Regions from separate parts of the Desulfotomaculum sp. 1211_IL3151 genome, predicted to be linked through region 3. Evidence: riboswitches for the same ligand, from Rfam matches in the RefSeq annotation. Region 3 holds a riboswitch; each other region holds the start of a gene.
The links. A riboswitch is a leader RNA that binds a small molecule or an ion and turns the genes downstream of it on or off. The one in region 3 is predicted to bind cyclic di-GMP.
Positions count from the first base shown of each region.

Region 1: another riboswitch for cyclic di-GMP. It lies ahead of V6C11_RS15925 (hypothetical protein); the one in region 3 lies ahead of V6C11_RS11305 (GspE/PulE family protein).
Region 2: another riboswitch for cyclic di-GMP. It lies ahead of V6C11_RS13795 (ABC transporter substrate-binding protein); the one in region 3 lies ahead of V6C11_RS11305 (GspE/PulE family protein).

Region 1 covers NZ_JBAIYV010000057.1:15,224-18,502, forward strand. Annotated here, with positions in the region: gene V6C11_RS15915 (sensor histidine kinase) at 1-411, shown strand, start outside; gene V6C11_RS18740 (spore germination protein) at 403-738, opposite strand; gene V6C11_RS18745 (spore germination protein) at 707-976, opposite strand; gene V6C11_RS15920 (spore germination protein) at 879-1,673, opposite strand; gene V6C11_RS15925 (hypothetical protein) at 1,709-1,969, opposite strand; cyclic di-GMP riboswitch class I at 2,250-2,339, opposite strand; gene V6C11_RS15930 (sensor domain-containing diguanylate cyclase) at 2,382-3,279, opposite strand, start outside.
Region 2 covers NZ_JBAIYV010000050.1:60,113-63,391, forward strand. Annotated here, with positions in the region: gene V6C11_RS13785 (phosphodiester glycosidase family protein) at 1-425, opposite strand, end outside; gene V6C11_RS13790 (hypothetical protein) at 412-792, opposite strand; cyclic di-GMP riboswitch class I at 1,495-1,580, shown strand; gene V6C11_RS13795 (ABC transporter substrate-binding protein) at 1,653-2,735, shown strand; gene V6C11_RS13800 (methyl-accepting chemotaxis protein) at 2,769-3,279, shown strand, end outside.
Region 3 covers NZ_JBAIYV010000041.1:89,544-92,822, reverse strand. Annotated here, with positions in the region: gene V6C11_RS11305 (GspE/PulE family protein) at 1-1,568, opposite strand, end outside; cyclic di-GMP riboswitch class I at 1,646-1,729, opposite strand; gene V6C11_RS11300 (Uma2 family endonuclease) at 1,915-2,475, shown strand; gene V6C11_RS11295 (TldD/PmbA family protein) at 2,518-3,279, opposite strand, start outside.

The sequences.
Region 1 (3,279 bases), on a different contig from region 3:
TTGCAGGATGAAGCCAACAGTTGTGAAGAAAAAGGCATCCGCTTTTCGGCGGTCACACATCTCCCTGAAAACATCATGAAAGAGTTGGATATTGTCCGTGTTTTCTCAAACATAATTGACAATGCCATCGACGCCTGTAATAAGCTATCCGGCCCGGATCGGTACATTGAGATTACCAGCGATGCAAACGAGGATTGGATAACCATTGAGGTTTCCAATTCGTTTAACGGTGATCTTAACATGGTGAACGACATGCCGGAAACTACCAAGGAAGACAAGGATTTTCATGGTCTTGGTTTACGGATCGTAACTGAGACGATTGAAGGTCTCGGTGGCCTGGTATTCATTGAGCCAGACCAGATAAAGAAAATCTTCCGGATAAGGCTCTGTATCCCTAAAGCTTCATCGTAGCGTCACCATGTTCAGGACACGAAATAAGAAATTGCAGACCAATTGGACATGGAGAAAAAACGCCGTTCCTTCCAGGATGTTTCCATGACCTAGTAAGGATGTGGTGAACAAGAGTGGCATACGCGCTAAAGAATCTTGCATATTGCTCTTAACGGCGAAACCGTCGAAATAGGATACTCCAAAGGATGTCAACGTGGAAAGATGGACCAGCAACGCCAGGAATCCCATCGCAACATCGTAAAAGCCTACAAATCCAGTCAGAACCATCATTACAAATCTCAGAATAGAGCTGGAGTCATTTTGACTTGGTACCAGAAAGTCGGCCACCGCTGTCTAGCGAGGTGATCACCATGGAAGCGCTGACCAGACCGGCTGCTACGGCCGCATCACCCATAATAAGCGCGCCTACGATGCTGATGGCCTGACCGACTGGGTGAGGCAGCCGGATTCCGGCCTCGCGCAAAAATTCAAATGCAAATACCATGATCAGTGCCTCTATTAAAGCCGGAAATGGCGTTCCCTTGCGCGCGTTTGCAATCGTAAACAGTAGCGTAGTAGGGATCAGTTCTTAATGGAATGCGGTCAACGAAATATATGTGGATGGAGCGAACACCGTTATAAAAGATGCAATGAAACGCAATATCCATGTCACGCTGGCGTACAGTGGGCGGGCATAGTAATCTTCGGCAGTCTGGAAGCTTTCGATAAACAGCATCAGCGCACTTAGCACAAAGGGGGTCCCATCGACCACGATGGCGATCCGCGACCACATCGGGTTTCTCGCTGTAGCCTACGGTAGCAAACGGCGAAAAAGGCGCATCCTCGATATATTCCTCAATATAGCCCGACTCCAAAATAGAGTCCACGTCCAGCTGACTCACGCGATCCTTAACTGTCTTTATTACCTTGAGGTCGGTCACACCGCTTAAGTACATCAGGCACACATCGATCTGGGTCTTGCGGTCAACAGTCATGTGGTCTACACGTAGCTGCTCACTGCGGATTTTTCGCCGGATGGGTGATGTGTTTGTGCGCAGGTTTTCGGTAAACCCCTCGCGCTGGCCCCGCACCACAGTTTCAGACTGGGGTGCGGGGCCAGCGCGTTTTTCCCAGCCCTTGGTGCTGACCACAAGCGCAGAGGTACATCCGTCAATAAGGATCGCTTTGTCACCAGACAGGTAGCTCGCGGTGAGAGTAGTCAGCGACTGGACAGTTCGGATATCACCGGAGCATAGGACCTCCGTTGGAGTGCCTCCAGCAATTCCTGTCTAGCCAGAGGCTGTTCATTCCCCGGCTGTCAGCTCATCACCGGGCGCAGAATAGCATTGGTTAAAGTCGGGTTGTCAACCAGGTCATCTATAAACACCAGCGCTCCCGAAAAGGAGTTGTTTGTCCCGAACCGGAATGGGTGCATCTTTAAATTGTTGCTGTCGCCCAACATGATTTTTAATCTATCCAGGTTATCCTGGAGCTTTTCTTTAATTTTGCTTTCCTGTTCATCGCTGTTTTTCGATGGCTCATCACCCTTTGAGTGTACGGAATTGCTTAAGTATCGCATTTTTCGCTTAAAAAATCCAAAAACAATCGAGGTCATATCCTTTCAATGGAGATTTCCTTTTATATAATTATTGGCATAATTTTCTTCTTTTTTATGTAAAAGTCGTTCAATCCCAACCTTAATTGGGAACAAAAAAATACCAATTGGGTACAAAGGAACCAAAGGAACGGTATCCAGGTAAGCGAATGTTCAGTTTTGGTTTTTCCTAAGAATAAAAAGAGCATGTTGCAGTCAAGCGGCACTCTTTATTTGGGGCAAAAAGCCTTGATGCTTTATCAAATTCGGCGGCCAGGCTGCCATTCCTCTGGTTGGAGGATTAGGCCCTCTTGCTTTGCGTCCCGGTGTTTCCGCCGGTTTGCTAGTATTGTGATAAGTCACTTTTCTGTCTTTCAGTAAACTATGATGCTGTACATTAACCATCATGAGGTTTACCTTTTGCTTTTTTCTGCTTTTTTTGGTTTTTGCATTGATACATCTTTTTGTCAGCCAAGTCCAGCAGGTCGGCAACCCTATAGGCAGGTCTTGGATTATTAGAAAAAGGAGTTACTCCATGACTGAAGGACAACGTGTAGGGCTTGGGATTTTTACGATCCAGATTGTTCAATTTCTCGTACATCCTTGTAATAATTGTTTCTGCGACCTCTTCTGTACAGTCCTTAAAGATAATCAAGAATTCATCACCGCCATACCTGCAGACCATATCCGAACTGCGGATGGAAGAGAGAAGCACCTTGGCAATAGTCTTGATCGTATAATCCCCTTCGCTGTGACCGTAATTATCGTTTATGGTTTTCAAACCATCAATATCAACAAAGGCAATACAGTAAGTTTTCGAAGAATCAGAGCGGGCCAGTATCTTTTCCAGCTCTCGCAGTCCCGTTTTACGGTTATAGGTGCCGGTCATCTCATCCACCGTTGCCGATATCTTTAATTGATATTTGTTGATTTTCCATTCGCTAATGTCTTCAATCGTATTGAAGTAAAATACCTGCCCGGTAGGGAGTAAAAAGCAGTTGGATGTGACCCAGTACCATGTGTTGTTGCGTTCTTCATAAACCTCTCGGGAAACCGGAAATGTATTTTCTTCTTTGCTTATCGTAATGTTCTTTGCGATAAGGCCGAGCATATCGCTCTTGGTTTGCCCTGAAATATCGTCTATATCACCAAACAGTTCTTTTGCCGAATGGTTAGCGTAAACTACATGTCCGCTGCCATCCACCTCCAATACTGAGACATGGAGTAAATCAAGTGTCTTTAAAATCTGATGGTAACGCCAGCTGTTAAAGGGTACGGGTATATTCGAATTACCG
Region 2 (3,279 bases), on a different contig from region 3:
GCCAATGGATCATGGAGTTTTACCTTGGCAATATAACCCCTGTACCCTAATTCGTCCAATTTAAATACCTTTACTTCAACCCTATCAGACTGATGAAAACCTACCGGAGGGCCTAACATAGCCAAAATGCGTTCTTCATATATCTGATCGGACAGCCTTATTTGATTTGAGCTCTTTCTTGACAGTTCTTGGATAACTTTTTCCTGTTCCCGGTATAGGCGTTCTTGCTCCTCAACCAATTGGTTTATAAAAGAGATATTGTTGTTTATATCTTCCATCTGCATTTCGGCGGACTGAAGTGCTATTTCTGTATTTTTAAGGGGTAGTCCCATAGCTTGGGTATGGTCGTCGAAGTTAAAAACTGTAAATAGAAAACCAACCACTGGAGCGAACAGAAGAAGAAAAAATATGTTAACGGTTCGCATCAGGGGCCTCCTTTAATACATTTAGGCTTTTCTCCAGAGCTTGTAGTTGTTTATCTAGTTCGTTAATCTTATCTCTCAGGGCCTTTTGGGTTGAGTCAGAACTGGTAAGGGTTTGGTCTGTATTCTGCAATAATTCTTTAATTTGCTTCATCTCTTCACTAAGAACCCCTAGTCGTGACTCCAGGCCTTGCACATTCATAGCGTTAGTTTGCTGTACACTTAACATGGTTTTATCGATATAGTCTTTGGCAAGGTAAGCTGAGCCCATGAAAATAATTAGCCATAGAACAATTATCCCCGCAAAAAATTGATAACGCTTATTCGTCTGTTCCTTCGTACTTCCTGTAGACTCCAGTTGATTTTTCAACATCATCCCATCCTTTAAGACATTTTTCTTTACTCTTCTTCATCATTCTATAAACCAAATGTTGATTCCTGTCAAAAATCCTAAATAAAATACCACAGGTAACCTACCCCTGTGGTATTGGATAACCCCCATTTCAAAGATTGTTTCTGTCTTTATGGGTGACCGTTTTAGCCTGAAGGAGAGCTATTTTTCCCTCAGTTCCATTATACAAACCCTCCCCAGTTTTTATCGTCTAAATACTGACGCAAGTGAGGACCGACCCCTTCTGGGTAAAATTGCAGGTCCCGAGGAGGGGATTTCAGTTTCTCTCTGGGCAACAGCTGCAACAACGATATACTGGATCAGCACATCATTCCCTGTATATCCCGAAAATCCAGCAGTCTATCCTTTATCTGAAGAAGAATACGCACATTAAACATTGCAAACACGCACAGCGCATTGCAATTCTACAACTCAATAAAATGGGCTATTACTGATGTAAAACACAGCAAAAATTTAGTGTAGTGTGATATTGCACAGTAAGCTAAAAATAATTTACAAATGGTCTGATTTATCTATCTTTTTATCCGGCATACCTTTTGCATCATAAAATATGATTACCCTTAGGAAAAGGCGGAACCAGGATATCATACAAATTTCTTCCTTCACACCCCATCAAGCTTATTTACATATTACAATACCACTTTTTAACTAAAAATGATTTAACGATAATGGCAAACCTATCGAAAGTTAGGGACGCAAAGCTATGGGTCTAAAGCCACATTGGCCATGACTGCCAAGCCGTCGAACATTCTTGCAGAGCAAGTTAGACGGCTCTGCTTTTTCTTTTGGGAGGATCATATGTTCAGGAGGTATTGATATTGAAAAAAATAATTTTTATGATTGTTCTTTTAGCACTTTTTTTATTTGGCTGTAGTAAAACAGAAACCGCAAATATCCAGAGTAAGAATGGGCTACCCGTGGTGAGAGTTGCCCATCAGCCTGCTTACCATGCTTTGCCCACCTGGCTGGGAATACAAAAGGGCTGGGCAAAGGAAGCAGGAATTAGTGTCGATTTCAAGAGCTACACGGCGGGTGGCGATCAAGTGGCGGCACTTGGTAAGAAGGAGTGGGATATTGGCGTTATGGGTGCCGCTCCATCCCTACTGGCAGCGTTACGCTATGATAGCTACATCATTGCTATCTCTAACGATGAGTCGCAGACCAATGATCTTTGGGTAAGACTAGATAGTCCGTTGCTTCAAAATAAAGGGGCTAACCCCAAGCACCCAGATATTTATGGCTCACCTGAGGATTATAAGGGAAAAATCATACTTACAACCTCCATGTCTACCGGCCACTTTGCCACCTTAGCCACTTTAAAAGCAATGGGAGTAAATTCGAATGAGGTTAAAATAGTAAACACGGATCAAGGCCAAGCCTTTAAATTTTTTGAAGAAGGCCAAGGCGATATTGTTCAATTTTGGGCTCCCTCTAGCTATAAGGCAGAAGAAAAGGGTTGGGTTAAAGTTTCATCAGGTAAAGCCGCAGGAGCAAAGGTATTGGGCTTAGTTGTGGCGGATAAAGACTTTGCCGATCAAAATCCGGATTTAGTTAACAAGTGGTTGGAAATGTACATAAGAGGTTTAAATGAAATGAAGAAAAACCCAGTCGAATGTGAAAGTGCTCTTTATGATTATTATAATAATTCTGCAAAAATGAACATAAGTGAAGAAATGATTCAGAAGGAATTTGAGTTGCGACCTGTCTTTGATTTAAACGAACAATTAAGCTTATTTCATGTTGATGCCAAGAATAACAGTCCGTTAATCAGCAATATGCAAGAACTAGCCACATTCTTTGAAGAACAAGGAAGAATAACAGCCCGTGACAAGGAAAAATTAGAAAAAAACCAATTTTACGTAACGGATAAATTCCTGAAAAACTTACAGAAAGGGGATTAATGATACACATTTATTCTGTAAGGAGGAAAAATAATGGTAAAAAGTTCTGCAAGAAAAAAAGCAAAAAAACTACGGTTTTTAGCCAGTGTAAAAAGTAGATTAATGGGCATTTTCTTTTGTCTATTGCTAGTAATTGTAGCCATTAGTGGCTACGCATTCATACAAATGACTAATATTGACAATTCTTATGGCGAATTAATTGATAAAGATGCCAGAGCAGTTAGTGAGGCAAAGGATTTAGTTGCTATTTTTGAGAGCCACGCCTTAAATATACGGTCTTTTTTATCTACGGGCGATGAAAAATACTTACTCTTTGCTGCGGGGGATAACAACGACTTTAAGGCTAAGCGTTCATTCTTAGGGGAAAAGATTTCTAGCACCGAGGGTCAAAAACGATTAAAGGATTTATCAGACAAACATGCCGCCTATGAAAATGATGTTAACGAAATTGTAAAACTGAAAAAAGAGGATCAGCAGGGCAGCAACATTGAAATGATAAACGAGACCCTTCGTAAAATTAATCTTTCCATAGACCAAAATATCC
Region 3 (3,279 bases):
ATTTCTTTGGCTGAGGCCTTGGCCAGGGCCAGGCGTTGAATTTTCTCGGTAACAAATAATAGTTCGTAGATACCTACCCTGCCACGGAAGCCAGTGTTGCTGCACCTCATACAGCCCTTTGGCTTATATAAGGTAACCCGATCTTCGCCAGCCTCAAAGGGGAAATCAGGAATCTTGGCCAAATCTTCCCTGGGTAACTGAATCTTTTCTTTACAATGGGGACAAAGCACCCTGGCCAAACGCTGGGCTAAAACACATACGAGGGATGAAGCAATCAGAAAAGGTTCAACGCCCATTTCAGTTAATCGGGTGATGGCACCGGGGGCATCATTGGTATGTAAGGTGGCCAGAACCATATGGCCAGTCATGGCTGATTCAATGGCAATTTTGGCAGTTTCATGATCGCGAATCTCACCCACCATAATAATATCCGGGTCATTTCTCAGGATAGAGCGAAGACCCGAGGCAAAGGTAAGCCCTGCCTGGGGATTAATTTGAATTTGATTAACCCCCTCCATTCGATATTCCACAGGATCTTCAATGGTAATGACATTTTTACTAACCCGATCAAGGGAGTTGAGACTGGCATATAGGGTGGTGCTTTTGCCGCTGCCGGTGGGGCCTGTTACTAAAATGAAACCATAGGGCAATTTTAGAAGATCACGGTATTTTTCAAGTATTTTTGTTGCTACACCAAGTTCTTCCAGACTAATCACCCTAGCTGAACCATCCAACAGGCGCATGGTTAACCTTTCACCATAACCAGTTGGTAAGGTAGCCATACGAATATCAATGGGTCTTCCTTCAATTCTAAGGGACATCCGTCCGTCCTGGGGTACCCTGCGATCGGCTATATCCAGATTGGCCATTACTTTAAGGCGGGATACCAGGGTGGCATGCATCTTTACCGGCGGTTCCATGATATCATGCAATACACCATCAATTCTAAATCGCACCCTCATACGTTTTTCATATCTCTCAATATGGACATCACTGGCCTTAGCGGCCACGGCCTGGGATAAAATCAGGTTAGCCAACTGCACAGCTGGTTTTTGGTCGTCATCTATGTTTTCTGTAAGTTCTTCAACCTGTGGTGTTTCTTCTTCTACCTTATTAAATCCCAGGGCTTCCCGGCTGTATTTTTCAATGGCCACGTCCAGTTCACTATCCGGAGAAAACACGGGCATAACCTCTAGGCCTGTTAAGGAACGTATATTATCAATGGCAACAATATCCGTGGGTTTTTGCATGGCCACCAACAGTTTGCCATTATTAAAGCCAATGGGAAATGCTCGGTAGCGTTTCATCGCATCAACTGAAACGGTCGTAATCGCTGCCGGGTCGATGTTGTATTTCTCCAAAGAGACAAAGGGAACCCCTGCCTGCTTGGCGATAATCCTTGCTATATCATCCTCGGAGCAATAACCTAGATGTACTAAGGCCTTACCTAACACTCCGGTCTGTTCTGGGTTTTGCCTTTGATACTCCAGGGCATCCTCCAACTGTTTCTGTGTGATAATACCCTCATTAACTAACCATGTTCCTAAAAAACCCCGCGTAAACTTCATAGACCTCTCCTGTTTCCTTTTTATTAACGCAAAAAACGAAACCACCAGTAATAAAACTTAGGTTTCGTTAAATATCCTAAGGCAACCCGGCTGCCATGGACTGGGTCTTTAGGCCCGAAGCTTTGCGTCCTTCACTTTCGCGAAGTATGCCCCTATTATTTAATATACTACAAAGATCTAATGTGTTTTATAATTATTCTCTTTTTGTCAACAATATCCTTTTTAGAATGCTTATAAATAAAAAAATTAGCTAGTTGATGCTTTTCCAATTATTTGTAAAATAGAATTGGTGTGTTAAAATATTGCAAAGCATATTAGGTCTTAAATTTTAAGGCAGGTGAACGAGATGAGGAAGGTCAGCCAGAAGCTGTATACCTATGAAGATTACATGGGATTAAATGGTCAAGAACAGTATGAACTTTTGGAAGGGGAGTTATTTGTGGTACCTTCGCCAAGTGTGAATCATCAAAGGGTGGTAGGACGACTGTACACTATTTTAAATAGTTTTGTCTATGAAAATGGCATTGGGGAAGTTTTTACTGCTCCCACAGATGTGGTATTTGACAATCACAATATACTTCAACCGGATATCCTCTATATTACGAAAGAACGGCTTTCTATTATTAAAAAACTAAATATTCAAGGTGCACCTGATTTAGTCGTAGAGGTACTCTCCCCCTCAACCATTAAGCGTGACCGCTTCGATAAAAGAAGGCTTTATTTTGCCCATGGTGTTAGAGAATATTGGATTGTTGACCCTGATAACCGACTCATTGAAACCTTTACTCAGGGTGACAGTGATTTACAAAAAGCTGGCGTCTTTAGTGAGGAAACCCTTTTAACTTCCACTCTTTTTCCTGGCCTTCAGCTTGAATTAACTAAAATATTTGAAATCATAACACCATGATACGTAAACTTTTAAGGACGGCCTGAGCCGTCCTTAACGATTCTATATTCTTCTGATCTTCCCAAAGCCTTCATCCAGTTTGCGGCTAAGTTTATTATCCTCATCACTGTGGGCTGTGCCGCCTACCACCAGTTCCTTAATGGCCATGGTTGGTTGGGCGTCAGATACAGGGGCCCCTTGGCCGTCTTTGCCGCAGGTGCCAATGGTGAAGCCCAGATCGGAACCAACCCTTTCTACCATGCGCAGAACTTCCGGGCCGTTGCCAGTGAGGGTTGCTCCCCGCACCATTTGGCCGATTTCTCCATCTTTAATTAAATAACCCTCTGCCACATCAAAGACAAAATCCCCGGTGGTGGTATTGACCTGACCACCGCCCATTTTTTTGACCAGCAGACCGCTTTTGTAATCTTTGATAATTTTTTCCGGGTCCTCTTTGCCCGGGGCAATGTAGGTATTGCCCATGCGGGGAATGGGTTTGTGTTGATAGGATTCCCGGCGGCCATGGCCGTTGGATTCCCGGCCTTCTTTGGCGGCTGTCAGGTGATCGTAAAGGTAATCGGTCAGGATGCCCTTTTCAATCAGTGTAACTTTCTGGGAGGGCACCCCTTCATCATCAAAGCGGTAGGAACCGTAACGGTTGGTTATGGTGGCATCATCCACCACTGTAACCAATTCATTGGCCACCTGTTGGCCTTTTTTGTTGGTGTAAACAGACAGTTCCCTTTGCTCCAAATCTGCTTCCAGGCCGTGACCACAGGCTTCGTGAACCATGGTGCCGCCAGCTTCCCCGGCCATTACCACAGG